Regions from separate parts of the Shewanella sp. SM101 genome, predicted to be linked through region 1. Evidence: predicted binding sites of a transcription regulator. Region 1 holds the regulator's gene; each other region holds the start of a gene.
What was found. The regulator LexA, encoded in region 1, represses DNA repair genes until DNA is damaged. The targets are predictions, from matches to a motif close to TACTGTATNNNNATACAGTA.

Region 2: umuD (translesion error-prone DNA polymerase V autoproteolytic subunit) is a predicted target of LexA. The motif match lies at 2,826-2,845, and genes of this name have one in related genera.
Region 3: L5M38_RS00180 (DNA topoisomerase III) is a predicted target of LexA. The motif match lies at 6,058-6,077, and genes of this name have one in related genera.

What each region holds. Positions count from the first base shown of each region.
Region 1 is NZ_JAKKRH010000017.1:55,857-66,215, forward strand. It holds gene L5M38_RS11215 (cytochrome c oxidase subunit 3) at 1-124, opposite strand, end outside; gene L5M38_RS11220 (cytochrome c oxidase assembly protein) at 121-702, opposite strand; gene ctaD (cytochrome c oxidase subunit I) at 704-2,296, opposite strand; gene coxB (cytochrome c oxidase subunit II) at 2,306-3,838, opposite strand; gene L5M38_RS11235 (cell division inhibitor SulA) at 4,242-4,754, opposite strand; gene lexA (transcriptional repressor LexA) at 4,751-5,371, opposite strand; gene plsB (glycerol-3-phosphate 1-O-acyltransferase PlsB) at 5,532-7,955, shown strand; gene mtr (tryptophan permease) at 7,955-9,211, shown strand; gene L5M38_RS11255 (VOC family protein) at 9,360-10,133, shown strand; gene L5M38_RS11260 (ribonuclease T2) at 10,210-10,359, opposite strand, start outside.
Region 2 is NZ_JAKKRH010000004.1:124,358-134,716, forward strand. It holds gene L5M38_RS03555 (glycoside hydrolase family 15 protein) at 1-404, shown strand, start outside; gene L5M38_RS03560 (helix-turn-helix transcriptional regulator) at 525-1,157, opposite strand; gene L5M38_RS03565 (SLC13 family permease) at 1,238-2,629, shown strand; gene umuD (translesion error-prone DNA polymerase V autoproteolytic subunit) at 2,860-3,279, shown strand; gene umuC (translesion error-prone DNA polymerase V subunit UmuC) at 3,276-4,550, shown strand; gene L5M38_RS03580 (cupin domain-containing protein) at 4,732-5,889, opposite strand; gene L5M38_RS03585 (PolC-type DNA polymerase III) at 6,109-6,735, shown strand; gene L5M38_RS03590 (LacI family DNA-binding transcriptional regulator) at 6,872-7,927, opposite strand; gene L5M38_RS03595 (DUF3334 family protein) at 8,032-8,760, opposite strand; gene L5M38_RS03600 (methyl-accepting chemotaxis protein) at 9,118-10,359, shown strand, end outside.
Region 3 is NZ_JAKKRH010000001.1:38,450-48,808, reverse strand. It holds gene folC (bifunctional tetrahydrofolate synthase/dihydrofolate synthase) at 1-821, shown strand, start outside; gene L5M38_RS00205 (SPOR domain-containing protein) at 814-1,587, shown strand; gene L5M38_RS00200 (CvpA family protein) at 1,703-2,191, shown strand; gene purF (amidophosphoribosyltransferase) at 2,249-3,763, shown strand; gene L5M38_RS00190 (alanine/glycine:cation symporter family protein) at 3,890-5,368, opposite strand; gene L5M38_RS00185 (hypothetical protein) at 5,636-5,923, opposite strand; gene L5M38_RS00180 (DNA topoisomerase III) at 6,090-8,189, shown strand; gene L5M38_RS00175 (alpha/beta hydrolase) at 8,400-9,689, opposite strand; gene L5M38_RS00170 (MBL fold metallo-hydrolase) at 9,945-10,359, shown strand, end outside.

The DNA.
Region 1 (10,359 bases):
CACCTGATTTCAACTGTTGCACGAAAAGGCCTGCACCAGAGGCGATTAAGAACAAGCCAATGGCACCTACAATAGGCCAGACACTTTGGGATGGAACGTAGTAAGACTGATGTTTCGTTGTCATTTTGCAGCTCCTTGCTCTATGGCAGACGCTAACTGCTTGTCGGTAATGTCGTAGAGAGTGTAAGAGAGGGTCAGAGTATGGATAGACTCAGGTAACTGAGGATCCACATAGAAAATGAGCGGCAGCTCAGCGCTAGTGTCCGCCGCTAAGGGTTGTTGATTAAAGCAAAAGCATTCTGTTTTATTAAAATAAGCGGCACCTTGGCCGGGCGAAACTGAAGGTATCGCTTGGCCAATCGTTGCTTTAGCGGACATATTGCGCGCCAAAAATGCCGTATGAATTAGCTCGCCAGGGTGAACTTCGAGCCGTTTGCTTTGTGGCGCAAATGTCCATGGCATGCCTGTTTGTACCTGAGAAATAAATTCCACAGTCACTATTCGGCTTGTATCTACTGTGATTGCTTGATAACTACTCGCGGTATTGGATGGTTTTCCATTGATACCGAGTTGCTCGCACAGCACATCGTAGAGCGGCACCAGCGCGAATCCAAAACCAAACATTCCAATACAGCCTATAACTAACATGCTGATAAGTTTACGATTTGACTTAGGTTTATCTTGCTGGTGTTGGGTTGCCATTTCATTTCACCTCAGGTGGTGTCGTGAAGGAGTGGTAAGGCGCAGGGCTTGGCAATGTCCACTCTAAACCCTCGGAACCTTCCCAAGGTTTAGCGGGAGCTTTTTCGCCGCCACGGATGCACTTAATTACTAATACTAAGAAAATCAATTGCGATAAGCCGAAGGCGAACCCACCAATCGAGACGATTTGATTAACATCGGCAAATTGAATCGAGTAGTCAGGGATACGCCTTGGCATTCCTGCCAGCCCAAGGAAATGCATCGGGAAAAATAGCACGTTGACGGATATCACCGAGCACCAGAAATGCCATTGTCCCAGTCGTTCGTTGTACATGTGCCCCGTCCACTTAGGTAGCCAGTAATAGGCCGCTGCCATGATGGAGAAAATCGCACCAGTCACGAGCACATAATGGAAATGTGCCACAACAAAATAAGTATCGTGGTACTGGAAGTCGGCGGGCGTAATGGCGAGCATTAATCCCGAAAAACCGCCAATAGTGAAGAGTATGATAAAGGCTACAGCAAACAGCATGGGCGTTTCGAAACTGAGTGAGCCGCGCCACATAGTGGCAACCCAGTTAAACACTTTCACCCCAGTTGGCACTGCAATCAACATAGTGCAATACATGAAAAACAGCTCGGCAAACACTGGCATACCTGTGGTGAACATATGGTGCGCCCACACGAGGAACGACAGAATTGCAATACTAGCCGTAGCATAAACCATGGATGCATAGCCAAATAGGGGTTTACGACTGAAGGCTGGGACTATGGCAGAGATGATGCCAAAGGACGGCAAGATCATGATGTAAACTTCAGGGTGGCCGAAGAACCAGAAAATATGCTGGAACATCACAGGATCGCCGCCGCCAGCCGCATCGAAGAAACTCGTGCCGAAAAACTTATCGGTCAGCACCATAGTCACTGCGCCAGCGAGTACGGGCATAACCGCAATCAGTAGGAATGCCGTGATAAGCCAAGTCCAGACAAACAATGGTAACTTCATCCATGTCATGCCTGGCGCGCGTAAATTCACTATGGTCACAATCACGTTGATTGCGCCCATGATCGAACTAATCCCCATGATGTGAATAGAAAATACAAAGAGCGCCGTGCTGTCTGGGCTATACGTTGTTGATAGTGGTGCGTAGAAGGTCCAACCAAAGTTAGGTCCGCCACCTTCCATAAATAGCGAACTGAGAAGAATAGTAAAGGCGAAGGGGAGTATCCAAAAACTCCAGTTATTCATCCGTGGCAGCGCCATATCGGGCGCCCCTATCATCATAGGGATCAGCCAGTTAGCGAGCCCTGTAAAGGCTGGCATTACCGCACCGAATACCATGATCAGCCCATGAACAGTTGTCATTTGGTTGAAAAAGTTGGGCTCGACCAATTGTAATCCAGGTTGAAAGAGTTCAGCGCGGATCACCATGGCCATAGCGCCACCGGTTAAGAACATAATGAAGCTGAACCATAAATACAAAGTACCTATGTCTTTATGGTTGGTGGTCAGCAGCCAGCGCATGATGCCCTTTGGCGCACCATGATGATGGTCATCATGGGCTGCGGTTTGATCTTGAGTCGTTGTGCTCATCATTATCCCCTACTGTCCATGACTTGCGATATCAGCAGGTTGCACTGTATCGCCGGTATTGTTGCCCCAAGCATTGCGTTCATAGGTAATGACTGCTGCAAGTTGCTGTGGGCTAAGCTGTTTGCCAAATGCCTGCATAGCCGTGCCCGTTTTGCCGTGCATCACAATATCGATGTGATTGGCGACTGGTCCAATGGCGATAGCACTACCCACTAGCGCGGGGAAGGCGGGTGGTATTCCTGCACCTGTCACTTGATGGCAGGCAGCGCAGAAGGTCGCGTAGACAGTTTCACCTTCGGCCATGAGGGCGTCATGGCTGAGTGTGGGGAGGCTTGCGGGATCGATTGCAGCTGAGACGTCTGCAGGTGCGGGTGTCGGAGTTGTACTGCTTGGTACCGCGGCGGATGTTTGTGCAGAATTGCCGTTCATGTACTCGTTGACGTCTTTGGCTTGCACTGCATCGCCAGTATTATTGCCCCAAGCATTACGCTCGTAGGTAGTCACTGCCGCGATTTCTTGTGCAGTCAATTGCTTACTAAACGCTTGCATGGCTGTACCCGTTTTACCGTTGAGCACAATTTCAAGGTGGCCGCTGATCGGTCCCGTTGCTATCGGGCTACCTTTAAGGTGCGGAAATACGCCTTGCAACCCTTCGCCATTGGGCTGGTGGCAGGCTGCGCAGTGCCCGAGGTAAACTTGTTCACCTTGAGTCATCAACTCTTCTTTACTTAGGGTTTGTGATAAAGCGGCTTGAGCGGCTTCAGCCGCAGCACCTGCGGCTTGTTTCTGCTCTGTTACCCAAGCCTCAAACTCGGCTTCAGGTAACGCTTGTACTACGATAGGCATAAAACCATGGTCTTTTCCGCAAAGTTCGGCGCATTGACCGCGGTAAATGCCGGGTTTGTCGATGCGAGTCCAAGCTTCATTGATAAATCCAGGGTTGGCATCTTTCTTAATTGCAAAGGCGGGTACCCACCAAGAATGGATGACATCCTCTGAAGTCATCAGAAAGCGGATTTTGCGGTTTATCGGTAGAACGAGCGGTTTATCGACTTCCAATAGATAGTTTTCACCCTTGGTTTCGGTGCCTTCGATTTGTGCTCTGGGTGTTGTCAGTATGCTATAAAAATCAATATCTTGATCGAAATAGCTGTAATGCCATTTCCATTGGGAACCCGTGACTTTTACGGTGAGATCGGCGTTACTGGGATCTTCCATTGCGATTAAAGTTTTTGTCGCTGGAATCGCCATTAAGATCAAAATGATAAATGGCAGAATCGTCCAAGCGATTTCAACTTTAGTGCTTTCGTGAAAGTGGGACGCGACAGCGCCTTTGGATTTTCTGTGGTTGATCATGGCGTAAATCATGACGCCAAAGACCACTAGGCCTATTGCGCAGCAGATATACAAGATGGTCATGTGCAAGTGATAAACCTTGCCACTGATCTCGGTCACGCCAGGGGTCATGTTGAACCGCATGTCCGCGGCGGTCAACGGTGGTGCGAAAAGCACCACGAGTAAACAATACAACAATTGCTTCACAAGACTTCTCCTCTGCCAATTGCGAATAGCAACTACAAAGAAGAGCAACACAGTAAGTCTCAACTCTATGCAAACTCTTCAGTTCCCAAAAAAGCTTTTTTGACTTCAACGTGCGTTGGCGGCTGTTACTTTTAATCAAGTATTGTTACTGCTGGTAATTAGCCACGCTGGCACATACTGCTGAAATAAATCTGTTCTCTATTTTTAGTGGCGCTTCGAGTTCGATAAATACTCGATTCATTGACCACGGAAGGTGATATATCACCACCGACTTAACCAACCATACTTGCTGTTTAAATATTGATCAAGATCACTTATTTATCTAATTATCTGAAAAATTGCCAAAAAAAAGCCTCACATTCATAGGTGAGGCGGCTTTCAAGGTAAAAAATTAAATGAATATTTAATGTACAGCGCTAAAAAAAGATTGCTGACCGAAGAGATTGCCTTGCTCAATGCGTACGTCGGCATGTAAGTGACTGTTTACGTCTTCAAGCACTATACCCATAGCTCGGGCACTTTTAGCCACGATTTGTAGGCGTCGATTATCCCGCGCATCTAATGATTGAGTCCAAGTAATGACTGCACTGGACGTACCACTTGTTAGGGCTTTTTCCATCGCCCACAGGGTTTCGACTTCATCTTTAGCATGTACCAGCAAAACTCTATCCATACGCACACCTGCGCTAGCGAGTGTTTGCTTGTAGCCAATACTTGGAGGGTTGATGAGCACTAACCAACGGCCCTGTTGGCTTAACTGAGCGAGTTGTGCACTCAGATGAATTAATTCTTGGCGACCTTGAGTCTTGGTTGGCATACAGGCGATAGGCGCATGGTGCCAGTCATAGTCGGCATCACGGACTTCATCGAGCCACAAGCCCGGATGGCGGGGGGCATTGCCAAGTAGTTTATTCATAGCCAATCTCCATTACGGATCACACCGACGGCGAGTCCTTCAATTGTTAAACTTTGGAAGCCTAAATCCACTTTAATCGGGGAGTAATCTTCATTTTCGGCATGTAGATAGACCACATTACCTTTTTTTTCGAAACGTTTAACAGTGACATCGTCATCGACTCTAGCGACAACCACTTGACCATTTCTAGCTTGTTCTACTTTATGAACTGCCAGCAAATCACCTTCGAGAATGCCGATATTTTTCATGCTGTCGCCTTTTACTCGCAGTAAAAAATCGGCGGCGGGATGGAACATGCTTGGGTCGACTTGGTAGTACTGTTCAACATGTTCTTGGGCGAGGATAGGTTCACCCGCGGCCACTTGGCCGATGAGCGGTAAACCTGTTTCAGTCAAATCTTCGATTTCCGCAGGCAGACGAATGCCCCGAGATGTGCCTGGCATGATCTCAATGCAGCCCTTTTTCGCCAACGCTTTAAGGTGTTCTTCAGCCGCATTGGCGCTCTTAAAACCTAAACGGGTTGCGATTTCTGCCCGAGTGGGTGGCATGCCAGTATCGGCAATATTTCGTTTAATTAGCTCTAAAATTTCAGCTTGGCGTGGCGTCAAAGGTCTCATGGTGTTTCCTGTTTTTCTATACAGTTACTGTTAGTATATACAGTATTATTTGCAGCGCAAGTATTAACCACTTTTTAGCTATGTTGGAGAGAATTAGCGAATATTGCCCATAGTCTGGTATTCTATCGGGCTAGTAAACGCACTTAATTGCATAAGAATAATGCCTAAACACGACTCTCTTTGGTTGAAATCATTACGTTGGATCCAAAAACACTTAGTGCACACTATTGTGGTGCCTCAGGATCCCTTTGCCGATCTGAATCTGGATGCTTCCAGACCCCTTGTTTATGTGATGAAAACAGAATCCCTCAGTGACATAGCTGCTTTGAGCGAAATAACGGCTAAGTTAGGTTTACCAAGCCCTTATGAGCCTCTAGTGGCTAATGGTGTGACTGCGCCTCGGGTTGTCTGTCTTCAAGGACGTAAGCCACTGTTTGGCGAGCGTGCTGGTAATGAGCCTTTCCTCGAATGCTTTATGCGTTTGTTAGCCGTGCATAAGGAACGTCCTGAATTGGATATTCAACTGGTGCCCGTGAGCTTGTATTGGGGTCGCACGCCAGGGAAAGAAGACGACACTATGAAGGCGGCCGTATTTGAGCGGGAAAACCCGACTTGGTTGCGCAAGTGCTTGATGATTCTGTTCTTAGGTCGACATAACTTCGTGCAGTTTTCGAATGCCGTATCCCTGCGTTACATGGCTGACGAACATGGCACCGACATGGGGATTGCCCATAAGTTAGCACGGGTTGCGCGCGTGCATTTCCGTCGTCAACGTAAGGTAATGACAGGGCCTGTGCTGCCAAACCGCCAAGCACTGTTTCATTCGTTACTCAAATCTGAGTCGCTGCGCAAAGCGATTCAAGAAGAAGCCGCCAGTAAAAAGATTTCTGAGACCCAAGCGCGCGAGACGGCTATTGAGTATCTCGATGAAATCGCTGCCGATTACTCAGACAGTTTAGTGCGTATTGCCGAGCGTTTTTTAACTTGGCTGTGGAACAAGCTTTACAGCGGGATCAACATTAAAGGCGCCGAGCAAGTTCGGCAGTTACACCACGATGGCCACGAGATTGTTTATGTGCCTTGCCATCGCAGCCACATGGATTACCTGCTGTTATCGTATATTTTGTATTATCAAGGCATGGTTCCGCCGCACATTGCTGCCGGCATTAACCTCAATTTCTGGCCCGCGGGACCTATGTTCCGTCGCGGTGGTGCCTTCTTTATCCGCCGTAGTTTTAATGGCAATAAGCTGTACACCGCAGTATTTCGTGAGTATTTAGATCAGCTGTTTGCTAAAGGTTATTCGGTGGAATACTTCTCCGAAGGTGGCCGTTCACGTACTGGCCGTCTGTTGGCGCCGAAAACTGGCATGATCGCCATGACGATGAACAGTGTGCTGCGCGGTATCGAGCGTCCAGTCACGCTAGTGCCTGTGTATTTAGGCTATGACCATGTGATGGAAGTGGCGACGTATCATAAAGAGTTAAGTGGTAAGAAAAAGAAAAAAGAATCTGTGTGGCAGGTGTTTGGTGCGATTCGCAAACTTGGTAATTTCGGCCAAGGTTATGTGAACTTTGGCGAGCCGATTACTCTGCAAAACTTCTTAAATGAGCGCGCGCCAAACTGGCGTACTGAGTTGGCCGATGATCCTGAGCAAAAACCAAGCTGGTTAACGCCAGCGGTAAACGTGCTGGCGAATCGAGTGATGACGAATATTAACGATGCGGCGGCGGCGAGTTCGGTGACCTTGACGAGTTTAGTGTTGTTGGCCACAGATCAAAATGCCTTAGAGCGCAGTCTGCTGGAACGTCAGCTTGATCTGTATCTGACTCTACTCAAAAAAGTGCCTTACACTACTTATACTTCGGTTGCCGAAGGTGATGGTAAGCATTTAGTGCAGCAAGGTTTAGAGCTGAACAAGTTTGTTGTTTGCGCCGATCCTTTAGGTGAAATTGTGTCTATCGAGACGAGTCAGGCAGTGTCTATGACTTACTATCGTAACAATATCATCCACTTATTTATTGTACCGTCATTAATTGCGAGTTGTTTAACGCATAATGAGCAGATCCCGCGTCAGCAAGTTGTGTCAATCGTTGCCGATTTTTATCCACTGCTGAAAGCCGAACTCTTCATGGGCATTAAGGATGTACCTGCCTATGTCAATCAAGTGCTGGATTTCTTCATTGAACAAGGGTTAGTGGTTGAGACTGATACCTTAACTGTCGTGCCTGAACACACTAGCCAACTATTATTGTTAGCCAGTTCAGTGAGCGAAACTCTGCAACGCTATGCCATTATCTTCAATCTGTTAGCGAACAGACCTAAGATGGAGCGCTCAGAACTTGAGTCTGAGAGTCATCTACTTGCCCAGCGTTTAGGCGCTTTGCATGGCATTACTGCGCCAGAGTTCTACGATAAGAAACTTTACGGCACCTTGAGCGTTAAGCTCAAAGAATTGGGATATCTAGCGGATAACCAAGATAAGTCCAATATCAATCGCATACGAGATCAAGCCAATAGCTTATTACGTCCGTCAGTGAAACAAACGATAGTGGCGAGTGTCACCGCGGAGCATACAGTTTAATGGCAAATCATATGAATGCGGCTAAGCATAAGCCCGCAGGTAAGTCCTTGCTCGGCGGCGCCATGATTATTGCTGGCACGACCGTAGGTGCTGGGATGTTTTCTCTGCCCGTGGTCGGTGCAGGTATGTGGTTTGGCTATTCGATTTTAATGTTATTGGGCATTTGGTTTTGCATGTTGATGTCGGGCTTATTGCTACTCGAAACCAATTTGCATTTCGAACCGGGTGCTAGCTTCGATACTTTAAGCAAGCAAACCTTAGGGCAGTTTTGGCGGATAGTGAACGGCGTTTCCATCGCGTTCGTGCTGTATATTTTGACCTATGCCTATATCAGCGGCGGTGGCTCGATTGTGAATCACAGCTTGCAGGGCATGGGAATTGAGTTACCGCAAAGTGTGGCAGGGCTAGTGTTTGCCATAGTATTGGCGAGCATAGTGTTGATCAGCACTAAGGCCGTGGATCGCATTACCACGATTATGCTCGGCGGTATGATCATTACCTTCTTCCTCGCGATCGGCAATTTATTGATCGAAATTGATGTGACTAAGTTGCTCGAACCCGATGGTAATAACAGCTTTTCACCTTATCTGTGGGCGGCGCTGCCCTTTGGTCTCGCCAGTTTTGGTTACCATGGTAACGTTCCCAGCTTAGTGAAGTATTACGGCAAAGATTCCTCCACCATTATCAAGGCGATTTTCGTCGGCACCTTTATCGCACTGGTGATTTATGCCTGTTGGTTAGCGGCAACTATGGGCAATATTCCCCGCAGCCAGTTTATCGACATTATTGCCCAAGGCGGCAATATGGGTGTGTTGGTGGGCGCTTTGTCTGAGGTGATGGCGAGTAGCTGGTTAAACAGTATGTTGACCTTGTTTGCCAACTTGGCTGTGGCTTCATCTTTCTTAGGGGTGACCTTAGGTTTGTTCGATTATCTCGCCGATTTGTTTGGTTTTGATGATTCACGCTCTGGCCGAATGAAAACCGCGTTAGTGACCTTTGTGCCGCCAACGATTTTAGGATTACTGTTTCCCGATGGCTTCTTGGTGGCGATTGGCTTTGCGGCATTAGCGGCAACTGTATGGGCGGTAATTGTCCCGGCGCTGATGGCCTATAAATCGCGGCAGTTGTTCCCCGATAGCACAGGTTTTAGAGTGATAGGCGGTACACCGCTGATTATTCTTGTGGTGTTATTTGGCATAGTCACGGGTGCATGTCATCTGCTCGCGATGGCAAATTTACTGCCGCAATATTCCTAATTTGTTGTGATGATTTAAGCCCTCCATGTGAGGGCTTTTTTGTCTTTAGCGGTTGAGTTTTGTCTTACAGATCTTTTTAACCTGAATACTGGACAGAAATACAAACTCAGGCTTAACTCGAATGATTGTTAAAACAAAGGAGCCGATAATGAAAATGACTCAGTACGCACAAGGACATGCATGTTGGGTTGAACTTGCAAGCCATGATTGGCAGGGAACAACAGCATTTTACCAAGCGTTATTTGGTTGGAACTCGGTTGAAATGCCGATCCCTGAAGGTCACTTTTCGCTATTTAATTTAGCGGGAGATGACTTAGGCGCCATGTATCAAATCCCTGAGTCAGAAGCACATATCCCCAGCCACTGGCGTATCTACTTTGCCGTCGATGATATCGATGCCAGCATTGCAGAGATTCAAGCGGCGGGCGGCCAAGTGCACATGGGGCCGCATATTGTGGGTGATGCGGGCGTGATGGCGCAGGTGAGCGATCCTGAAGGCGCACGCTTTGCTTTATGGCAAGCGAAGAACCACATAGGTGCTCGCCGTCAGGGTGAACTCAATACCCTTTGCTGGGTTGAGCTGGCTTGCAAAGAGCCGCGTACTGAAGAAGCCTTTTACTGCAAAATCTTCCCTTGGACCAACATGCCGAGTGACATGCCTGACATTGAATACTCAGAATGGCAGCTTAATGGTCAATCCATCGGCGGCATGATGACGATAATGCCCGAATGGGGCGATATTTCTCCCCATTGGCTGCTTTATTTTGCAGTAGCCGATTGCGATGCATTTGCAGAAAAAGCCCAAGCGTTAGGCGCGCAAGTGTGCATACCGCCTAGTGATATCCCTGATGTGGGACGATTTTCTGTCATTGCTGACGCCCAAGGCGCTACCTTTGCGGTGATCAAGCTTAATCAGATGTGACTGGCATATTAAGTGCTGTCATTAAGGTTAAAAACGGCGACGCTAAATCGCCGTTTTTATTTGTCTAACTATTTGTTTAATTAGCGTTATCAATCATGATTGTTTCAGGGCAGGAGCCTTTTGAGGCCTTATTGGCTTTGGCGAGTAGGCTAGGTAAGGAGTCAGAAGTTTTAATGACTTCGGGCAAGTTAATGCGGATTTCACTCAGTAATCCCTTGCCACATTC
Region 2 (10,359 bases), on a different contig from region 1:
AGGATACGGTTTCTGGCAAAAACTACGCAGAATCCGGCAGCAACAGCGCCGATCAACGCGGCCGAATCTGGCCCTTCTTCACCGGCGAGCGCGGTCATTTTGAATTAGCACTCGCCCAAGCAAAAGGCGAGCTAACAGGCAATAACGCGCAGCAAACCAAGCAGCAGTTAATCAACACCTATGTGCAAGGCATGGAAACCTTTGCGAATGCGGGCATGATGTTACCCGAGCAAGCGTGGGACGGTGTCGGCGATGCCACCCGCTATCATTACCAACTCGGACAAGGCACCAACTCTGCCACACCGCTTGCTTGGACCCATGCCGAATACATCAAACTGGTGCGCTCAATGACCGATGGCCAAGTCTGGGATTATTACCCTATCGTCCCAGCGGCATTGAAATGACAAGTTGAAATAACCAATTAAAATAGCGCATTAGCTTAACGATACTTTGATAAATTGCAGGCTAGAACAGCATCCTAGATATTGTTCTAGCTTTTTATAGACGGTTTTATGATGCCTGATTTAGCTCCCGCTTTTCATAGGCTTATGCTGCGGGTAATCTTGCGGCGTGCAACCAAATTGCATTTTAAAGGCGGCACTGAAACTGCTGACGCTCAGATAACCTAGACTATGGGCCACCATAGTCGTGCTCTCCCCTTGGCTTAAGCTCTCAAGCGAATTTAACAAACGAAACCTTTGTCGCCATTGTCGATAAGTGAGCCCAGTTTCAGCTTTGAATAATCGCTCAATCGTTCTCACACTCGCGCCGCCCATTTCGGCTAACTCGGTCAGTGAGTAACTCACTTTTGGACGTCGGATCAGCGTTTGGATCAAGCGGCTGAGTCTTGGATCTGAGCCTGCGGGTAAATGGGCATCCACACTGTCCAGCGTTTGGAGCTCATCGATGGCAACCAAACCCAGCCGATGCAGTTGTCCACTGTCCATAAGATGTGAACTTTCACAAAGTTTAAGCACTAATTCACGCATCAGCGCTGTCATCGTCACCATCACCACTTGCGTATCCTGTGGCCTAACGCCATAGCTAGGGTCAATATAGATATTGCGAGTATGGGTCAGCACGGGCCGATTGGCATCTATGATAAACGCCACATCACTGGGGGTTAACAATGTCGCTTTAAGAACATGTTTTGACATATTACCCTCTTAAAACGTCAAACTAAGTCAGCTATCTTAGTAGGCATCTTTTACGTATTCAACCCAATAGGTCGGTAAGCATGAAACGTTTTATTGGCGTTAAACAGCTAGCGTTTTTCAGTGCACTGTTGATCGCTACTTTACTTGCGCTTTTTCCGCTGAGTCAGCATCCTGCGGTGTTTTCCTACAGCGCTGGCGTAGTATTAGTGACCTTGATGTTTTGGAGCACAGGTTTCTTCCCGCCCTTTATGGCGGGGTTAATCTTTTTTGCCCTTGCCACCATTTTTAAACTCATTGAGCCGAGTATACTTTTCTCCGGATTCGGCTCAACTGCGGTGTGGTTAATCATTTCGGGGTTTGTGATCGGCAGTGCCATCACTCAGTCTGGCTTAAGTCGCAGAATGGCCAGTTTGATTGCCCCCATACTGACCTCAAGTTATCCACGCTTGATTGCGGGTTTGGTCTTTAGTGCCGTGCTGCTTGGCTTTGTGATGCCCTCATCCGTTGGCCGTGCAGTGGTCATGGTGCCAATTGGTATGGCGTTAGCTGAGCAAGTCGGTTTTGCTCGTGGTAGCCATGGGCGGATAGGCATTGCGACCGCCTTGGCACTGGCGTGTAACATGCCCAGTTTTGCCGTGTTGCCCGCGAATATTCCCAACATGATATTAGCGGGTTCCAGTGAGAATCTATTCAATATCCACTTTGGTTATACTGAGTATCTCTTATTGCATTTTCCAATCCTTGGTTTACTCAAATCGATATTGATTGTGGCGCTAGTTATCTTCCTATTTCCTGCAAAAATTGATAAAAATCAGCCTGAACGCGTTATTGAAAAAGAAGCTTATAACCTTGGTATTCAAAAGAAAGTTGCACTGTTACTGGCGATTACTTTGCTCTTTTGGGTGACTGACTCGCTGCACGGCATCAACCCCGCTTGGGTAGGATTAACAACGGCTATCTTGTTATTGCTCCCAAAATGGGGAGTGCTTGAGCCTAAGAGTTTTAATAGTTCAGTGGATTTGTCGACCGTCATTTTTGTCGCGGCGGCCTTAGGTCTGGGAGCATTGGTCAATCATTCCGGGCTCGGCACTGCGCTAGGTCAACTGTTCAGTGAATGGTTACCCTTGCAGCAAGGGGCATCGTTCCTGAATTTTATGTCGTTATCGTTAATCGCGACGCTAACAGGATTAGTGGCAACGGTTCCAGGCGTGCCGACTGTGTTATCCCCCATGGCGGCAGACTTTGCCAATGCAACTGGCTTCTCCACCCCTGCGGTATTAATGACGCAGGTGATCGGGTTTTCAACCGTGATTTTTCCTTATCAGGTGGCTCCTTTGATTTTGGCGATGCAATTATCCCAAGAGCCATTAACTAAACTACTTCGCATCACCTTACCTCTAGCGGCAATAACTCTAGTTGCACTCATGCCACTGGATTATTTATGGTGGCTATGGCTCGGTTGGATTAACTAAATTGCGTTAACTAAAGCGGGTTAACTAAAGTGCGTTAACTGAATTAAATGGACGAAACGCTCACCCTTGGCGATATTCAAGCCGTCAAGGGTGCTTTAGAGCAGCCATCATCAATTGCTCAGCACTCGACAGCACTTGGGTCGATAACATAACTCTCCCCACATAAATTCTTTCGATAAGCTTCGTAGTTAGACTATACTGTTTATATGTACAGTGTATTGTGATTTATTATGATGCTTCTAGGCCGCTTCGCCAAACATACCCAATATCAGCTCTCGTTATTTAGCTCCTTGATTGCCGCAGGATTTCCGTCACCGGCCCAAGACTATGTAGAACAAACATTAGATCTCAATGAGTTATGCATCAAACACCCTGCCGCCACGTTTTTTGTCAAAGTCCAAGGGGATTCGATGATCGAAGCGGGGATTTTCTCCGGTGATATTTTGGTGGTAGATCGCTCACTACAGCCAGCCCACGGTGATACCGTTGTCGCAGCGGTGAACGGTGAGTTTACCGTAAAGCAATTACAGCTACGCCCTGTGGTGCAATTGCTACCACGTAATGCCTTATTCTCCCCGATTGCCATCAATGATGAGTCTGAGTTAAACATCTTTGGGGTGGTGACCAACGTGGTAAAAAAGCTCAAATGACGCCCTCATTATTTGCCCTCGTCGATTGCAATAATTTTTATGCCTCCTGTGAGCGGATGTTTAGGCCAGATTTGATTGGTAGGCCGATTGTGGTGTTATCCAACAACGATGGCTGCGTCGTCGCCCGCTCGGCAGAGGCAAAACACCTTGGCATCAAGATGGCGGTGCCTGTGTATCAAATCGCAAACCAACTCCGCCAGCATCAGGTTGCGGTATTCTCCTCTAACTATGCCCTCTACGCCGACATATCAAATAGAGTCATGACCACCTTAGAGCAAATGGTACCGAAAGTAGAAGTGTATAGTATTGATGAAGCGTTTTTAGACCTTTCTCGTCTCGATAAATGCACTGATATTCATCAGCTTGCACTTGATATTTATCACCGAATACCGCAGTGGATTGGGATCAGCGTTTGCGTCGGCATTGGACCGACAAAAACCCTGGCTAAACTGGCAAACCATGCCGCGAAACGCTATCCCGCGACGCGGGGCGTGGTTGACTTGCGCGACCGTGAACGCCAACGACGACTGATGGCGCTTATCCCTGTCGACGAAGTCTGGGGAATAGGCCGTAGGCTTACAAAACGCTTGAACATCATGGGCATAAATACCGCGTTGCAATTGGCGGATGCGCATCCAAAGCTTATCCGCGACACCTTTTCGGTCACCGTTGAGCGCACGGTACGCGAACTTAACGGCATTGCCTGTGATGACATACAAGAGGTCGCCGCCACTAAGCAACAAATTATCAGCTCCCGATCCTTTGGCAGTCGTATTGATAATTTAGAAGCGATGCAACAGGCGATCAATGAGTACACTTTTAGGGCCTGTGAAAAACTACGTTCCGAGCGCCAATACGCTAAAGCGATGTCAGTATTTGTGCGTACTAGCCCTTTTAGCGATGCAACTCCCCAGTACAGCAAATCGCTGTCGGGCAGTTTAGTTCGCCCCAGCAATGATACACGGGATTTTGTCACCCTTGGCCAAAGCCTACTGCAACGCATTTGGCGTGAAGGTCATGCCTATGCAAAAGCAGGGGTTATGTTAGGGGATTTTTTTGGTGCAGGCGTGTTTCAGCTCGGATTATTCGATGACGTCACACCTAGGCCTAAAAGCAAGGAGTTGATGCAATTACTCGATAAAGTGAACCACAGCGGTCATGGAAAAATTTGGTTTGCAGGACAAGGTATTGACCCGACTTGGGGAATGAAGCGTGAGCAGCTTTCCCCACGTTACACCACCCAATGGGCACAATTGCCCATAGTGAAATAATCAGCAAATCCAGTGGCTAAATGACCGCCTGCGAATTACAGACCCCACCTAACTCTAAACTAACTCTAAACTCCATATAGCACTAAAACCCATCTAGATCTAAAAAACATATAGCGCTAAGCCCGTCGGGCGTTAACGCTAAAACGGTATTAACATATACCAAGCTTTGTCTCATTCCGCCTTAACACTCTTCATCGCTGAGATCTTCAAAGTACCAGTAGCCTAGATTCACCCACTCGGTAAGCTGCGTGAGTAAGTCAGCATGGGCTAACCAAGGCGCTAAGGCAGCTTTATCCAACTGATTGCTATCACATAGTAGTGGGATCACTGCAGCCAATTCGGCTGAAAGTTGATACTTATCACCATTAATATAGACAACGCCCTGTGCCACATTAATATCAAAATACAAACAGCGCAGTCCGCCGAGGCGAATAAGCGGCTGCTCATCAAACCAAGCCAGCACTTCGTCTTGAGTGATGTCCAATGGCTCATCGGGTAAATCTAAGGCGCATTTTGACTGAGTTAAATAGCGACCCGAAAACTCGCTCACCAGTTCATCGGTCAACATATTGGTCAGTTGGGTACGTAACCGCCCTAAATCGCCATTATCGACACAACCACTGCGGGTGGTCAGCTCGCGGTCTGGATCTTTAATCTGCTGTGCGCCTAAATCCTGTTCAGACAAATGATCGGCCAAAGCACTTATCATATCTTTGGCGGAAGCTGTGCGATAACCCACTGAAAAACTTAACGACTGTTCTAAGGTTATGCCATCATGGGGAAATCCGGGGGGAATATAAAGGATGTCGCCGGGCAACAACTCAGTATCGATAATCGGCTCAAAGGCTTCGGTGTGCAGCAAAGCGGGATGGGCGGCAAACTCTTTGTGCGGCCCCAGATCGCCCACGCGCCAACGGCGACGTCCCGAACCTTGGCAAATAAACACATCATACAGATCGATATGCGGCCCCACGCCACCACCTGGCGTCGCAAAACTCACCATCACATCATCTAAACGCCAGCGCGGAATAAAATCAAAACATTGGATCAAGGCTTCCGCATCGGGCACCCAGTTATTCAAGGCTTGCACGATCAGAGTCCAATCCCGTTCACCGAGATGATCGTATGAATCGAAGGGGCCAAATTCCGCCTGCCATTGGCCAGCTTGTTGGTACACCCTTCGAGATTCCACCAGCTCATCCATGGCTAAGCCCGCTAATTCTTCGGGCGAGACGAAATCTTGAAAATGTTTGAATCCTTGGCGGATAACCAAAGGTTTTTTCTGCCAATATTCTGCTAAAAATTGCGCGGGCGTTAAGCCGTTTATATCGAGTTGCATGGGTTACTCACAAAGCAAACTGTTATTCATAGCAGCAAATGCTAACAGGAAGCGAAACCAAGAAAGCTCGACCGGATCAACAAAGCATTAAGTCTTTCGTCAGCGCCAATGGGATAGTGAATTTACTAACGTATTGAATTACAATCGGCTTATCTAAAAGCGTTGCGCTGTCAAAGAAGGCAATGCTGACACATCATTTATAGAGTCCATGTAAGATCTATGCCTACATCAGCTGCTAACACTTTAGTCGTGCTCGACTTTGAAACCACGGGGCTATCGCCCAATCAAGGGGACCGCGCGATTGAAATCGGGGCAGTGCTGATTGAGGACGGCGTGATCACTCAAAGATTTTCTGAGTTAATGAACCCTGGATTTAGAATAAGTCGCTTTATTGAGGACTACACAGGGATCAGCAATCAAATGCTCAGGGACGCGGCGCCCTGCAATGAAGTGATGGCGCGTTTTGCCGACTTTATTGCCGATCACAACTTAGTCGCCCACAATGCGGCATTTGATCAGCGCTTTTTAGACGCGGAGTTTGCCCAAATTCGCCATCGTTATCTTGGGCAATTTGGCTGTTCCTTGCTGGTGGCGAGACGTTTGTATCAAGCGGCACCCAATCATCAGTTAGGGACTTTAGTGCGCTATAAACAGTTGCCAACCGATGGCACTTTTCACCGCGCCTTAGCCGATGCCGAAATGACTGGCCATTTGTGGCTGGCAATGCTGGCAGACCTTCAGCAAGAGTTCGGCGTCAATGCCCCCACCTTCGAGTTACTGCAAAAAATCGCTAAGAAAACCAAAGCAGACGTACCAAAATTTTTGCGTCAATACGCAGGCAAGTGATCTAAAAACAACGCCGCTAAATGATAGTAAAAAGCCGATATATCCTAGGATTATCGGCTTTGTTCCATCAGCTTAGTTTCAACAGCTTAGTTTCAACAGGTAAAATTAACGATTAAATCGGTTGCCGACAAAAACATTATGCTAGCGATAACGGCTTAAGCGGCGCGCTATCAATGCCGCAGGAGCTGCGAACAACTAAGGTCGTCGGAATAAGCTGCGCACTCACCTCTTGTCCGCGGATAAGTTTGAGTACACTGTCGACTAAAATTTCACCGGCTAATTGAGTGTTCTGCTTAATGGTCGTTAATGGCGGATTGGCAAAACTCGCCACAGGAATATCATCATATCCCACCACTGCAACTTGTTCTGGGACTGAAATCCCCTTCTCTTTCAACGCACGAATAGCACCAATGGCAATCAGATCGCTAGCAGCAAAAATAGCATCAAACTGTGCGCCTTTGGCCATCAATGCCATAGCTGCATCGTAACCAGCACTTTCAGTGCTAATTGCCGACACTTGCTTAGTGCGATCAACGGGAATATTCGCCGTTTGCAGCGCTTTCACATGGCCTAAATATCTGTCCCTAAACTCGGGGCTGTGGCTCGAGGCATCGCCTAAAAAGGCAAAAGCTTTACGACCAAGGGAAATCAAGTGCTCTGTGGCAATCAAGCCACCTTGATGATTATCACAACCAATGGAAAGTACTGACTTATTGTTATGCTCAGCACCCCAGATCACAAAGTGAGTATTCTGCGCGAGCAATCGCTCCAGCTTTTGCTCGTAGTCCATGTAGTCACCGTAACCAAGCAGAATAATGCCGTCAGCTTTATTACTGTCTTCATAATCGGCGTGCCAGTCGCTGGACAATTGCTGAAAAGAAACCAATAAATCATAACCTTGCTGCGCCGTTGCTCGGGTAATGGAGCCAAGCATAGACAGGAAAAAAGGATTGATTAACGAGTCATCGTTGGTGGGGTCTTCACACAATAACAGCGCTAAGGTATGGCTATTTTGGGTGCGAAGATTACTGGCATTTTTATCGACCTTATAATTCAGCTCTTTGGCAATAGTTTGAATACGTTGGCGAGTTTCTAAATTGACTAACGGGCTGTTTCTAAGGGCACGGGAAACCGTTGACTGGGATACGCCAGCACGATAAGCAATATCAATCGAGGTCGCTTTCGATGCCATAAAGAGGATTTAACCTTAGTTATTATTTTGCGTCGATACTAAAACAGTTCCACCCACTTGTATAGACGAATGCGTTAACATCCGTCTTACATTAGAGACTCTGCTTAAATGCCGAGCTGATCGAGCAAATCATCGGCTTCATTATCAATGGCACGAGTCGCAATGGCGGGTTTATCGGCCATCTTAACCCAAGGCGAAACATTCGAATTTGAGTCGTTATTTCCCCCAATTGAACTGTGCTGCTCTAACAGACTATCGGGATCGAATTCTTCATCGTAGACAAATTCATCTAAGCGAATGAATTCGGTTTTGTCCATGGCAAACTCGAGGTAAAAAATATGGTTATTTTCAGTCCTAAACGACACTCTACGGGCAACCGCATCGTCTAAGTTAGCGTCGATTGATATGGTTAACTCTTTATTAATCGTCAACATTTTTGGTTGGCTTTGGCTGATGGATGTTTGTAATTCTTTAGAAATTTTATTAATAAAATCCCCTAGAATTTGGTTCATCAGTTCGCCCATCACATTACTCACTTCATCTGACGTATGTGAAAACGCGAGCTCAGACTCAGGCATGCCCATGTTCAGCATGTAGCGACGGTAGATTTCAATCGCCGCCGAAGCTGAAAAGTTGATCACCACTAGGCCTGAAAAACCACCGTCGAAAATCGAGAAACAACCGAGATCAGGTTTAAGACGAGTACGCGCAATACTTTGTACCATACCCGCATGGGTAACATTGCTGGCACTGGTGCTAGAAAGGACGTGAGCGACTGAGTGGCATAACTTCAGTAAAATATCATCCGACGTTACGATAGTATTTGTGGTCATAATCGATTCTCAAACTGAATAATGAATTAATCTTGCGCGTAAAAGCGTAAAAAATCAAAATTAAAACAATTGATTAGCCTAATATAGCAAGATGGCAAATTTAACATAACGCTAACTTATTGATATTTAATAGATCAGATAAAACCTTCAACATGAAACGACTTATAAAACGGCATAACTTAATAAGAACATGCCCCATAATGCAACAGATTAAAGTTCCCTATCACTATTCCCTGCTTTAGATCAAAGAAACTCATATTTTATAACGGCTTTTGCTTAATTTATGTCACAGACGATTCAATTGAGATTGATTCGCAGGTATATTGATGCACAATAATAAGCCCTTAAGGAATCCAAATGATCACGTTTTTGCGCCGGTTTACCATTTTGCAACGCTTAATGATGATGCTCCTTATGGCCGCGATAGGGACTGTGTGTTTTGCCAGTTTTTCAATTAAAGAGCAGTACAGCAATTTAATTGAGCAGAAATGGTTGCAGATAGATGGTCAGCTCGCCAGCATGTTAAGCGTGATAGATGTGCACCGTCAGGATGCGCTCAAAGGTAAATTTAGCGAAGCAGAAGCTAAACAAATCGCCGCGGATTTAATCAATCAAACTCGCTATTCCGGTTCCGGCTACTTCATTGTTATTGATGATAATAATCAAATCCTCGCTCACGGGGATAGCGCAAATCTTATTGGCACCTCAGCATTAACCTTCAAGTTACCTAATGGCACAAATCCCTTAGCCACTATGCTGCCATTAGCGCGTGCTAAATCGAAAACGACCCTCGAATACCCTATCGCCGATCCTATGACACGTGCCATCGAAGATAAGCTCGCAGAAGCCCGTTACTACCCACAATGGGGTTGGACAGTCATAACAGGCGCTTATCTTAGCGATGTCAAAGCGAGCTTAAAGTCAGTCATTATCGACTATCTAATTATCATGTTTTTGATTTCAGTGCCGATTTTTGCCTTCTTCCTTGTGCTTAACCATTCCATCACCTCACCATTAAATGATGCTATTGATGCCCTTGAAGATATTGCCCAAGGCGAAGGCGACTTAAGTCAGCGCATTAATGCTCAAGGTAAAGATGAGATTGCCCATCTCGCCCGCGCCTTCAACATGTTCGCCCAAAAAATTGGCGACATGGTCGGCCATTTACAACCTTTAGGCCAAGCATTAGATAAAGATGCAAAACAGCTTTTGATTGCAGTTGAAGAGTCCAATCAGAGTGCTGAACATATCCACAGAGAAACTGGCAGCGTCGCCACAGCCGTCAATCAAATGCTGTCGACCACCCATGAAATGGCGAGCAACACCCAGCAAGCGGCCGATGCGGCGAACAGCGTAAAAGAACAAGCGCAGCAAAGCCAAGTCGTGATCGACAACACCGTCAGCAATACAGAAAAACTGGTGGCAGAATTAAAAGCCTCTGAAGTCATCACCCAAAAGCTGGGCGTCGCCTCACAGCAAATCGGTAGCATTCTCGATGTGATCCGCAGCATTGCCGAGCAGACCAACTTGCTCGCACTCAATGCCGCCATTGAAGCTGCTCGAGCTGGGACCCACGGCCGTGGTTTTGCCGTAGTTGCC
Region 3 (10,359 bases), on a different contig from region 1:
GGTTAGATGCTACCAATATTATCGATGCCGACATTAGCGTACTGACGTCGGTCGATTTAGACCATGAAAGTTATCTCGGTAATACCCGTGAGCTTGTGGGCCGTGAAAAGGCGGGCATTTTCCGCAGTGGTAAACCTGCCATTGTGGGTGAACCCAACTTGCCACACACTGTCAATGATGTCGCCAATGAGGTTGGCGCCATCTTGTATCGCGTCGGTAACGAATTCAGTTATCAAGTCCATGGCAATCTGTGGGATTTTCAAGGTCAAGTGCTCAAACTGCACGATTTAGCGTTACCAACTTTGCCATTACCTAATGCGGTGACTGTATTGGCAGTGATTGAACAGGGCTGGCCGGATATCACGCCTTCAATTATTGCTGAGGGTATTAGCACTGCTCGGTTAACGGGTCGATTAGAGCGGGTGAGTGAGCAGCCGTTAGTGTTACTCGATGTTGCCCATAATCCCCATGCGGCGCGGTTTTTGGTACAACAGTTAGCGCCAATCGTTGTGGGTAAGCGCGTGTTCGCCCTTTGCGGCATGTTGAAGGATAAAGATATCGCAGGTGTGTTGCCTGTGATCAATCCACTGATCGACACTTGGTATTTGGTCAGTCTGCACGGTGAGCGTGGCGCGAGTTCGGCCATGCTACGCAAAACATTAGCCACTGAGGCTGTTGCATTTGAGTTTGAGGACATATCTGAGGCTTGGTCTGCATTAAAAGCGCAAATTAACCCAGATGATGTGGTAATTGTGTTTGGCTCCTTTTACACTGTGGCAGGTTTTAAGTCTCAATTTATGCAGGAAGTCAGTTTTGTCTAGCCAGTTTCATAATCGTTTAGTCGGCACTGTAGTGCTGGTTGCGCTTGGGGTAATTTTTTTGCCGGATATTTTGGATGGCAAAAAAGATCGCCAAGAAGAGCAGTTTTCCGAAATTCCTTTGCGCCCGACCGTGATTGAGCAGCAAAAAGCCGACGATGATATGTTTGAAGTCTTGTCGGCCGAGGATGCTGCCGCGCTGAATGGGACTGAGGTCGCCTTAGCCGAAATGCCAGTTAATGCTGACAATGAAAAGTCTGCCGTTGCGCCAGTAATCGAAGTCGCAAAGCAAGATGTTAAGAAAGACGTTAAGCCTGATGTTAAAAAAGCAGAACCTAAGCCTGAAACGAAACCTGAAGCTAAAAAAGAGCCGCCTAAAGCCACTGTAAAAACTGAGCCGGCTAAAAAAGCGGACGCTAAAGCGACCACTGTGGCTAAGGCTGAAAAGCCGAAAGCAGAAACGCCTAAAGCCAGTGCTGCCAAAGAGGATGCCGTTAAAGTGGTCAGCCGTGACAGCTTGAAAAGTGGCTTTACCTTGCAGCTTGGCAGTTTTAACAACGCAACGAATGTTAAAGCTTTGGTTGCACAGCTGCGTAAGAGTGGTTTTAAAGCGTACACTATTCCTGAAAACCCTAAAGATGGCGTATTAACTAAAGTGTTTGTCGGACCAGATGTGTCAGAGGCAAAGCTTAAGAAAATACAAGTTGAGGTGGAAAACCTTACGCGTCTTAAGGGCTGGATTGTTCCTTTTAATCCCTTAGAATCTTAATGGTGATATAAGATCAGCGACTGAAAATGATTTATTTACCTCTCTAGGGGTGAGAATCGTTTCAGTCTCTGGTAGAATCGCGCCGTCTTAAAGCCCATGTCGGAAAGCCATCTCAATGGTTTGGATTGATTACGCTATCATATTCGTCATCGGATTATCGACTCTCATCAGTCTGATCCGTGGATTTGCCAAAGAAGCCATGTCCTTAGTGGTATGGTTTGCGGCTTTCTTTGTTGCCAGCCAATTTTACCAAGATCTTGCCGTTCACTTAACACAAATGAACGATGAGATGCTGCGTAATGGCGTTTCTATTGCCATCCTCTTTATTACCACTTTGGTACTCGGTGCCTTAGTTAACTATATTCTCGGACAACTTGTTGTCAAAACCGGATTATCTGGCACTGACAGGCTTTTGGGCTTGTGCTTCGGTGCTATTCGAGGCGCGCTTATTGTGAGCGCCTTGTTGTTTTTCATGGATGCTTTTACAGGCTCTCCCAACTCCCAATGGTGGAAAGATTCTGTGCTAGTGCCCGAATTTGGCGTTGTTATCCAATGGTTTTTTGACTATTTGGAAAACACCTCCAGCTTTGTACCCAAACTATAAGAAAGAAAATAAAATAATCCTAAGTGATAGAACATCTTACAATGAGGAAGCTTACCCATGTGTGGTATCGTCGGAATAGTTGGCCAATCATCGGTTAATCAGACCATTTATGATGCACTGACAGTGTTGCAGCACAGAGGTCAGGATGCGGCAGGTATTGTGACCATTGATCGTGGTGCTTTCAGACTACGTAAAGCCAATGGTTTGGTTAAAGACGTTTTTGAAGTCAAACATATGCAACGCCTACAAGGTAATGCGGGTATTGGCCATGTGCGTTATCCAACTGCGGGCAGTTCAAGCGCATCTGAAGCGCAGCCTTTCTATGTTAACTCGCCATTTGGGATCTCATTAGCCCATAACGGTAACTTAACCAACACAGTCGAATTAGCCGAAGGGCTGATCAAAAAACGTCGTCATGTGAACACCACTTCGGATTCTGAAGTCTTGTTAAACCTATTGGCCGACGAACTGCAAAAAACCACGAGTTTGACCCTGACGTCGGAAGAAGTGTTCGATGCGGTCGCTAACGTACACCAACAAGCTCGTGGCGCCTACGCGGTTGTTGCCATGATTATTGGTCAAGGCTTAGTTGCATTCCGTGACCCATTTGGTATTCGTCCTTTAGTATTAGGTAAGCACGAAACCGCCACTGGCACTGAATACATGGTGGCTTCTGAAAGCGTGGCACTTGATGCCGTTGGCTTTGAAGTGATGCGTGATGTGGCACCGGGTGAAGCGATTTATGTTTCAATTGACGGCCAGCTGTATACCCGTCAATGTGCAGCCGAGCCTAGCTATGCACCTTGTATCTTCGAATTTGTTTATTTTGCCCGTCCAGATTCGACGATCGACAAAGTGTCTGTATATGCAAGTCGCGTCAACATGGGCGCTAAGCTTGGCGAGAAGATTAAGAAGGAATGGTACGATCACGATATCGACGTGGTTATTCCTATTCCTGAAACCTCTTGTGATATCGCGCTGGAAATTGCCCGTTGCATGGACTTACCGTACCGCCAAGGTTTTGTGAAAAACCGTTATATTGGCCGTACCTTCATCATGCCTGGTCAACAGGAGCGCAAGAAGTCAGTGCGTCGCAAGTTGAATGCGATTAACACTGAATTCAAAGGCAAAAATGTCCTGTTGGTGGATGACTCTATCGTTCGCGGTACGACCTCTGAGCAAATCATCGAAATGGCCCGTGAAGCAGGTGCTAAGAAAGTGTACTTTGCCTCTGCCGCACCAGAAATTCGTTTCCCGAACGTGTACGGTATTGATATGCCAACGTCGAATGAGCTTATTGCACACGGTCGTGATGCCGATGAAATCGCCAAGTTAATTGGTGCTGATGGCATTATTTTCCAAGACTTACCCGATTTAATTGAAGCGGTAAGAATGGAGAATCCTGCGATTAAACGTTTCGAAACGTCCGTATTTGATGGTCACTACATCACGAACGACGTTGACCAAGCGTATTTAGATCACTTGACGCAACTGCGAAATGACGATGCTAAAGCCGATCGAAATAAAGATATCGGCACTAACTTAGAGCTGCATAACGTCTGTCACCCATAAGGATTGTGGGTAATTTAGTATCGTAAAGTTTGTGGCCTTTTTGTTCTAAACTATACAAAAAAGCCAGTGAGAAATCACTGGCTTTTTAATGGCTTATATTTGCTTAACGGAGCATAGTGGTAACGTCTACGTATTTATACGTTGCGCTGTTTCAGTCATTACATTTTCTTCAGCGTGTTTGCGTTCAACCCAGTAATCCGCATTTTTAATCCCCAGTTTTACCGGGTCAAAAAGTGGCTCTATGCCGAGTGCTTGTTGTGATTCATAATCTTTAAGGCAAGTGAATGCGGTTTTCCTTAATAGAATAATAGCAATAATATTGAGCCATGCCATGAGTCCGACACCAATGTCACCCATTCCCCAAGCCATATCAGCCGTTTTAACTGTGCCGTATACGGTTGAGCCAATGATCACGACTTTGAGAACGACCATGAACCAAGGGTGATTTACTTTACGGTTAATATAGGCAATGTTGGTCTCGGCAATGTAGTAATAAGCCACTATGGTCGTAAAGGCGAAGAAGAACAGTGCGATAGCCACAAAGATATTGCCAAATCCTGGCATCATACTTTCCATTGCCGTTTGTACGTAGCCTGGTCCTGCAGCGACTCCGGCAATGCCGGTATAGAGCGCCGCACCGTCTGGGCCCTGAACATTATACAGTCCCGTAATGAGCAGCATGAAACCTGTTGCAGAGCAAACGAATAAGGTGTCGATATACACAGAAAAAGCTTGAACTAACCCTTGTTTGGCTGGATGGCTTACCGCCGCTGCAGATGAGGCATGTGGCGCTGTACCTTGACCCGCTTCGTTGGAGTAAATACCCCGCTTTACCCCCCACATGATGGCTAAGCCTAAAATGGCACCAAAACCCGCATCAAAGCCAAAGGCACTTTTGATAATTAACCATAAAATACCCGGTAGCTGGCCAATATTTAGCGCTATGATGACACAAGCCACTATGATGTAACCCAGTGCCATAAAGGGGACGACGGCACTGGCAAAGTGAGCGATACGTTTTACACCGCCAAAAATGATAAAGCCAAGAAGCATAGCCAGTATGGCTGCAGTCACATTAGGATCTATGTTGAAAGCGGTTTTTAAACTTGAACCAATCGAGTTAGCTTGTACGCCCGGCAGCAGGATCCCGCAAGCAAATATGGTCGCAATTGCAAATACCCATGCATACCATTTCATGCCTAAGCCTTTTTCAATATAAAAAGCAGGTCCACCGCGATACTCACCATTGATTTTTTCTTTATAGACTTGACCTAAGGTAGATTCAACGAAGGCGGAGCTGGCGCCGAGAAAGGCAACCATCCACATCCAAAATAAAGCGCCAGGACCACCAAAGGTGATTGCTGTGGCAACCCCTGCAATGTTACCTGTACCGACTCGGCCCGCTAATGTCATTGCGAGTGCTTGAAAAGACGACACTCCCGCATCAGTACTCTTACCATCAAACATCAGGCGGATCATTTCTGGCAGATGGCGCAGCTGTAAAAATCGAGTGCGAAGGGAGAAATAGAGCCCGACACCTAGGCAAAGAAAAATAAGTGCAGGGCTCCAAATTACACTATTGATCGCGTTGACAATCTCATTCATAGACTCCGATTCCTTTATTGTGTTGTTTTAGCAGAGTTTTTAGGTTTACGGTTATTCAACAGATGTTGAGTTAGGACATTCACTTTTGATTAAGACATTTTTTGTAAATATCCAAGATACTCAACATAACTATTTTTTAGGGAGCTTCATAGTTAAAGTGTTAAATATTTGAAACCAATGTGTTTTGAAATTGAGTTTTAGCATGGATAAATAGAGCGGAGGGGCGAGTTAACTCGAAATACGGTAGTGATTTATTATGAATGTCAGTTATCCCATTACCCAAAGTAGCATCCACACGCCGAATAAACTGCTTAAGCTATGGCGCGTGATTTGATGGCTGAGTAATAGAGATAAACTCACAGCAATAGGAATGACGAGAATGAATCCCCATGCTAACGGCATATCGATGATTTTCATTTGTCCCAGCCAGGTACTGGTGAGCATGCTTATTGCGAGTAACATTAAGCTATGGAATATCAATAACTGATTGAATCTTAATATTAATACTGGAGTTATTGTCATAGCCTGTCGCGCATTTATTGCAAACTGTCTCATAGTCACTCCTTAGTTATTTAGTGTATCTTATGCCTTGTTGAGAATCATTCGCAATTGAATTTACACTTAAGCTTTTACATTTAAGCTCGGTTTACTACAGAAATTTGCACTCAACTGGCGTTTGGGCTAAATTGTACTGTAATTATATCCAGTGCTTGGTGTTTGTATGATTCTCTATATCGCAGAAAAACCTAGCCTAGGGCGGGCCATTGCCGATGTATTGCCTAAACCCCATAAAAAAGGCGATGGATTTATCGAAGCCGCCAATGGCGATTGTGTGTCTTGGTGCGTTGGTCACTTGCTCGAGCAAGCAGAACCTGATGCCTATAATCCCGAATTTAAGTCTTGGAAATTCGAGCATTTGCCAATAGTGCCAGACAAGTGGCAACTAAAACCTAAGGCTGCGACCCGCAGCCAACTCACAGTGCTAAAACGATTAGTCAAACAAGCTAACACGCTGGTTAACGCGGGCGATCCCGACCGCGAAGGGCAGTTACTCGTGGATGAAGTGATTGCCTATCTTGGCGTGACGGGGGACAAGCTACATCAAACCCAGCGTTTACTGATCAGTGACTTAAACCCACAAGCTGTAAAACGGGCTCTAACGCAGCTACGCAGCAATCGCGAGTTTATTCCTTTATCCACATCGGCCTTAGCTCGCAGTCGTGCCGATTGGCTCTATGGCATGAATATGACGCGTGCGTACACCATCCAAGGTAAAAAGGTCGGTTATCAAGGCGTGTTATCCGTCGGCCGAGTACAAACGCCATTGCTTGGGCTAGTGGTGCGCCGTGATGAAGAGATTGCTCACTTTCAATCTAAACCTTTTTATGAAGTACTGGCGCATTTGGCGACCGAGAAGCAAGAAACCTTCAGCGCCAAGTGGCAACCTAGCGAAGCTTGTCAGCCTTATATGGATGAAGAAGGACGAGTGTTAACGAGAGGGCTAGCGCAAAATGTGGTGAGTCGCATCAGTGATAAACCAGCCTTAGTCACTCAATTAGTGGCTAAGGACAAGAAACAGAATCCACCATTGCCCTACAGCTTATCCGCGTTACAGATTGATGCGGCTAAACGGTTTGGTATGAGTGCTAAGGATGTGCTCGATACCTGCCAAAGTTTGTATGAACGCCATAAACTCATTACTTACCCACGCTCCGATAGTCGTTATTTACCCGTTGAGCAACATAACCTTGCGCCTTCGGTTCTTAAGGCGATAAGTGACGGCGCTGCTGAGTTATTGCAAGGTGCTGATGCACCCGATCCCCGTCTTAAATCTAAAGCATGGGATGATAAAAAAGTGGACGCCCATCACGCAATCGTCCCCACAGAGAAGACGGCTAACTTATCTAGCTTGAGTCAGCGTGAGAGGCAGTTATATCTTCATGTTGCTCGCCAGTACATAGCACAGTTTTATCCGGCTTATTGTTACAGTGAAACCACAGTGCAAGTGACAATCGAGGGTGGCTTATTTAATACTAAGGCGCGTCAGGATAAATCCCTCGGCTGGAAGCAACTCTTTGCCCGCCAAGAGCCAAATGGCAGTAAGGCGAGTGGCAACAAGTCGACGGAAGAAAGCACAGGTAAGGACGATGAGGAGAATGACGAGTTTATCGGCCAATTACCGCCTTTGAAATTGGGACAGGCTTTGCATTGTACTCGAGGCGAATTGTTGGAGAAAAATACTCAACCACCAAAGGCCTTTACCGATGCCACTTTACTCGGTGCTATGACGGGTATTAGCCGTTATGTGACCGATCCTGAGATCCGTAAAATTCTTAAAGAAACCGACGGATTAGGTACAGAGGCTACCCGTGCAGGTATTATCGAATTGCTGTTCAAACGCGGTTTTTTACAACGCTTAGGTAAATCTATTGTCTCGACAGACGTGGGGAAAGGATTGATTAACAGCTTGCCCGCGAGTGCGACTACGCCGGATATGACAGCGCTTTGGGAAGCGAGTCTGAATGGCATTTGCCATAAAGAAACCTCTTATCAAGCCTTTATGCAGCCACTGCTCGGCACCTTATCCACGCTTATCCAGAATGCAGGCGCACAACTGCCAACCGCGCTTAATGGTTTACAAGGCCAAGGTTATCGTAAAACGGCAAGTAATAAATCCGGTTATCGTAAGTCGCTTTACCGCAAAGCCTCGAGCTCGGCAAAACGGGCAGGCACTGCAAGTACAGCTAAAAGCAGTGTGAAGAAGTCAGTGGCTAGTGCTGGCGCAAGGAGTCGAACACGCAAAATGGCTACAGAGGTTTAATCATCACGAGTGCGTTGTGATTCTGTTGTAGGGGATATTCGACCTTAAGCTATAACGCTTTCATAGCACTGAATTTGGGCAAAAAAAAGAGTAAACCAAAACGGTTTACTCATACGGAAATGGGTCGTTAAAGCTTGCCAAAATCACTCAACTGATGAGGAGCAGGCATATAATCTCAGCATTAACTTAATTAGCCCTTAAAGCTCACATTTATCTTAAGGTGTCGCCTCGGTTTAAGCTGATGAGCTTATCCAGTATGCGTTCTCCATCCATGCGGATGCCGTTGTGCTCATATTCTGATGTTAACCAATACTTTAGCCTGCCAACTTGTTTTGTGGTTTCTAAACTGTATTGCATCTCTACAAACATATCTTCACTGTAAATGGCCGCTGCAACAGGGACTCGGTTTTGTGCCAGTTGCTCTAGATTGTAAAGTGTTGGCCAATCTGATTTATGGGCAAGGATTTCTGCCGCGGCTTTAAGCGGCACTAAGTGACTAAACTGGTCAAACATCCATGGGTATATCATCTCACCTGTGAATAAAAACGGTTTACCTTGTTGATAGTTAAAGGCGGGGAATTGCTGTCTAACCCTGTGTGCAGACCATTGTGAAGCTGAGTGTTGGCAGTAAATGGCCTCATGCAACAGGGCAAAAATTGGGTTAGTGTTGTAATCGAGCATTTGACCGAAATGATTTAAAAATAACGGATTGACTACTGCCCCTGAAGCCGTGTTGATCAAGGCTTGTTCAAGCAAATAATAAACCGATTCAGGCCCTTGCTCCATTCCAATATTAATACCTAGCAGTTGCAACATTTCAACCGTGAGGCGTTCACCCGTTGCCAAATACACTTCATTTTCAAGCAAATGTTTCGCTAAGCGAGTGACGAGATGTTGAGCATCGTGGAAGCGTTGGAAAAATTGTTTATTCTTCGCCAGTACGCGTTGATAAGTCGCAAGATAGACGTCGTCGCTGCTACGGGTTAATGATGGTATGCCACCCGTGATATAGGCTTCGCTGACGCCTTGAGGGGCGGCGCTTAAATAATGTAACACGCAAAATCCCCCGAAACTTTGGCCGAGAATCGCCCACTTATCGGCGGGACAAAGCTGGGCACGAATCGTTTCGGCATCACGAATAATATTGTCAGCCCTGAAATGGCTCAGATAATCCGCTTGAGCTGCGGGATCTAAGTGTTGCAGGCTTTGGTAATTAATCGGTGTTGATAAGCCTGTACCACGTTGATCGAGTAATAACACTCGATATTCTTTTAATGCGCGGCGGATCCAGCCGCTGTTGCTGGCGGGACGCATGGCCGCAAATCCAGGGCCGCCTTGAAAAAATACGATATAAGGTAGTTTTTTATCTTTGTTTTCTGGGCTACAGAGTTCTCTGGCAAACACTTGGATTTGCTCTGCAATTGGATTTTGATAGTTGAGGGGCAAGGTAAAAGTGTGTTTCTTCGCCAGCACTCCGGCGAGAATAATATCGGGTTTCATCAAACAACCTTAATGGCAGAGGATCATGTTATTGTGATTGGCAGATTGTATACCCAAATAAGCTGAAGATGCAGTAACCTAGGCTACCTGAAACGCGTATCTTCAGCTAACTTGGGTATAGACAAAATAGTTTATGTCGTAAGTTAGGATTATTTGATTAGCTTTTGGTGAAGATCAATTTTTTGGATACAAATTTGAGCCATGATGAGTTTCTTAGCGTAATCTATCGCTTATGGATAACACGAGATTGAAGCTATGAAGTATCAGATTATTCCAGTGACACCTTTTCAGCAAAATTGCAGCTTGATCTGGTGTGAAAAAACCAAGCGTGCTGCGGTTGTGGATCCCGGCGGGAATATTGACAGGATCCAAAACGAAGTGGCGAAACTTGGACTCGTCCTCGAAAAAATCCTCCTTACCCATGGGCATATCGATCATGTCGGTGGTGCAAAAGCCTTAGCGAAAGCCGCCAATGTGCCGATTATTGGCCCGCATATTGCCGATAAATTCTGGATTGATAACTTACCTAAGCAAAGCCAAAATTTTGGTTTTCCCCATTGCGATGCCTTTGAACCGGATCAATATCTGCAGGATGGCGATATTGTTAAAGTGGGCGAGCAAAGTTTATCTGTGCTGCATTGCCCTGGGCATACGCCGGGACACATTGCAC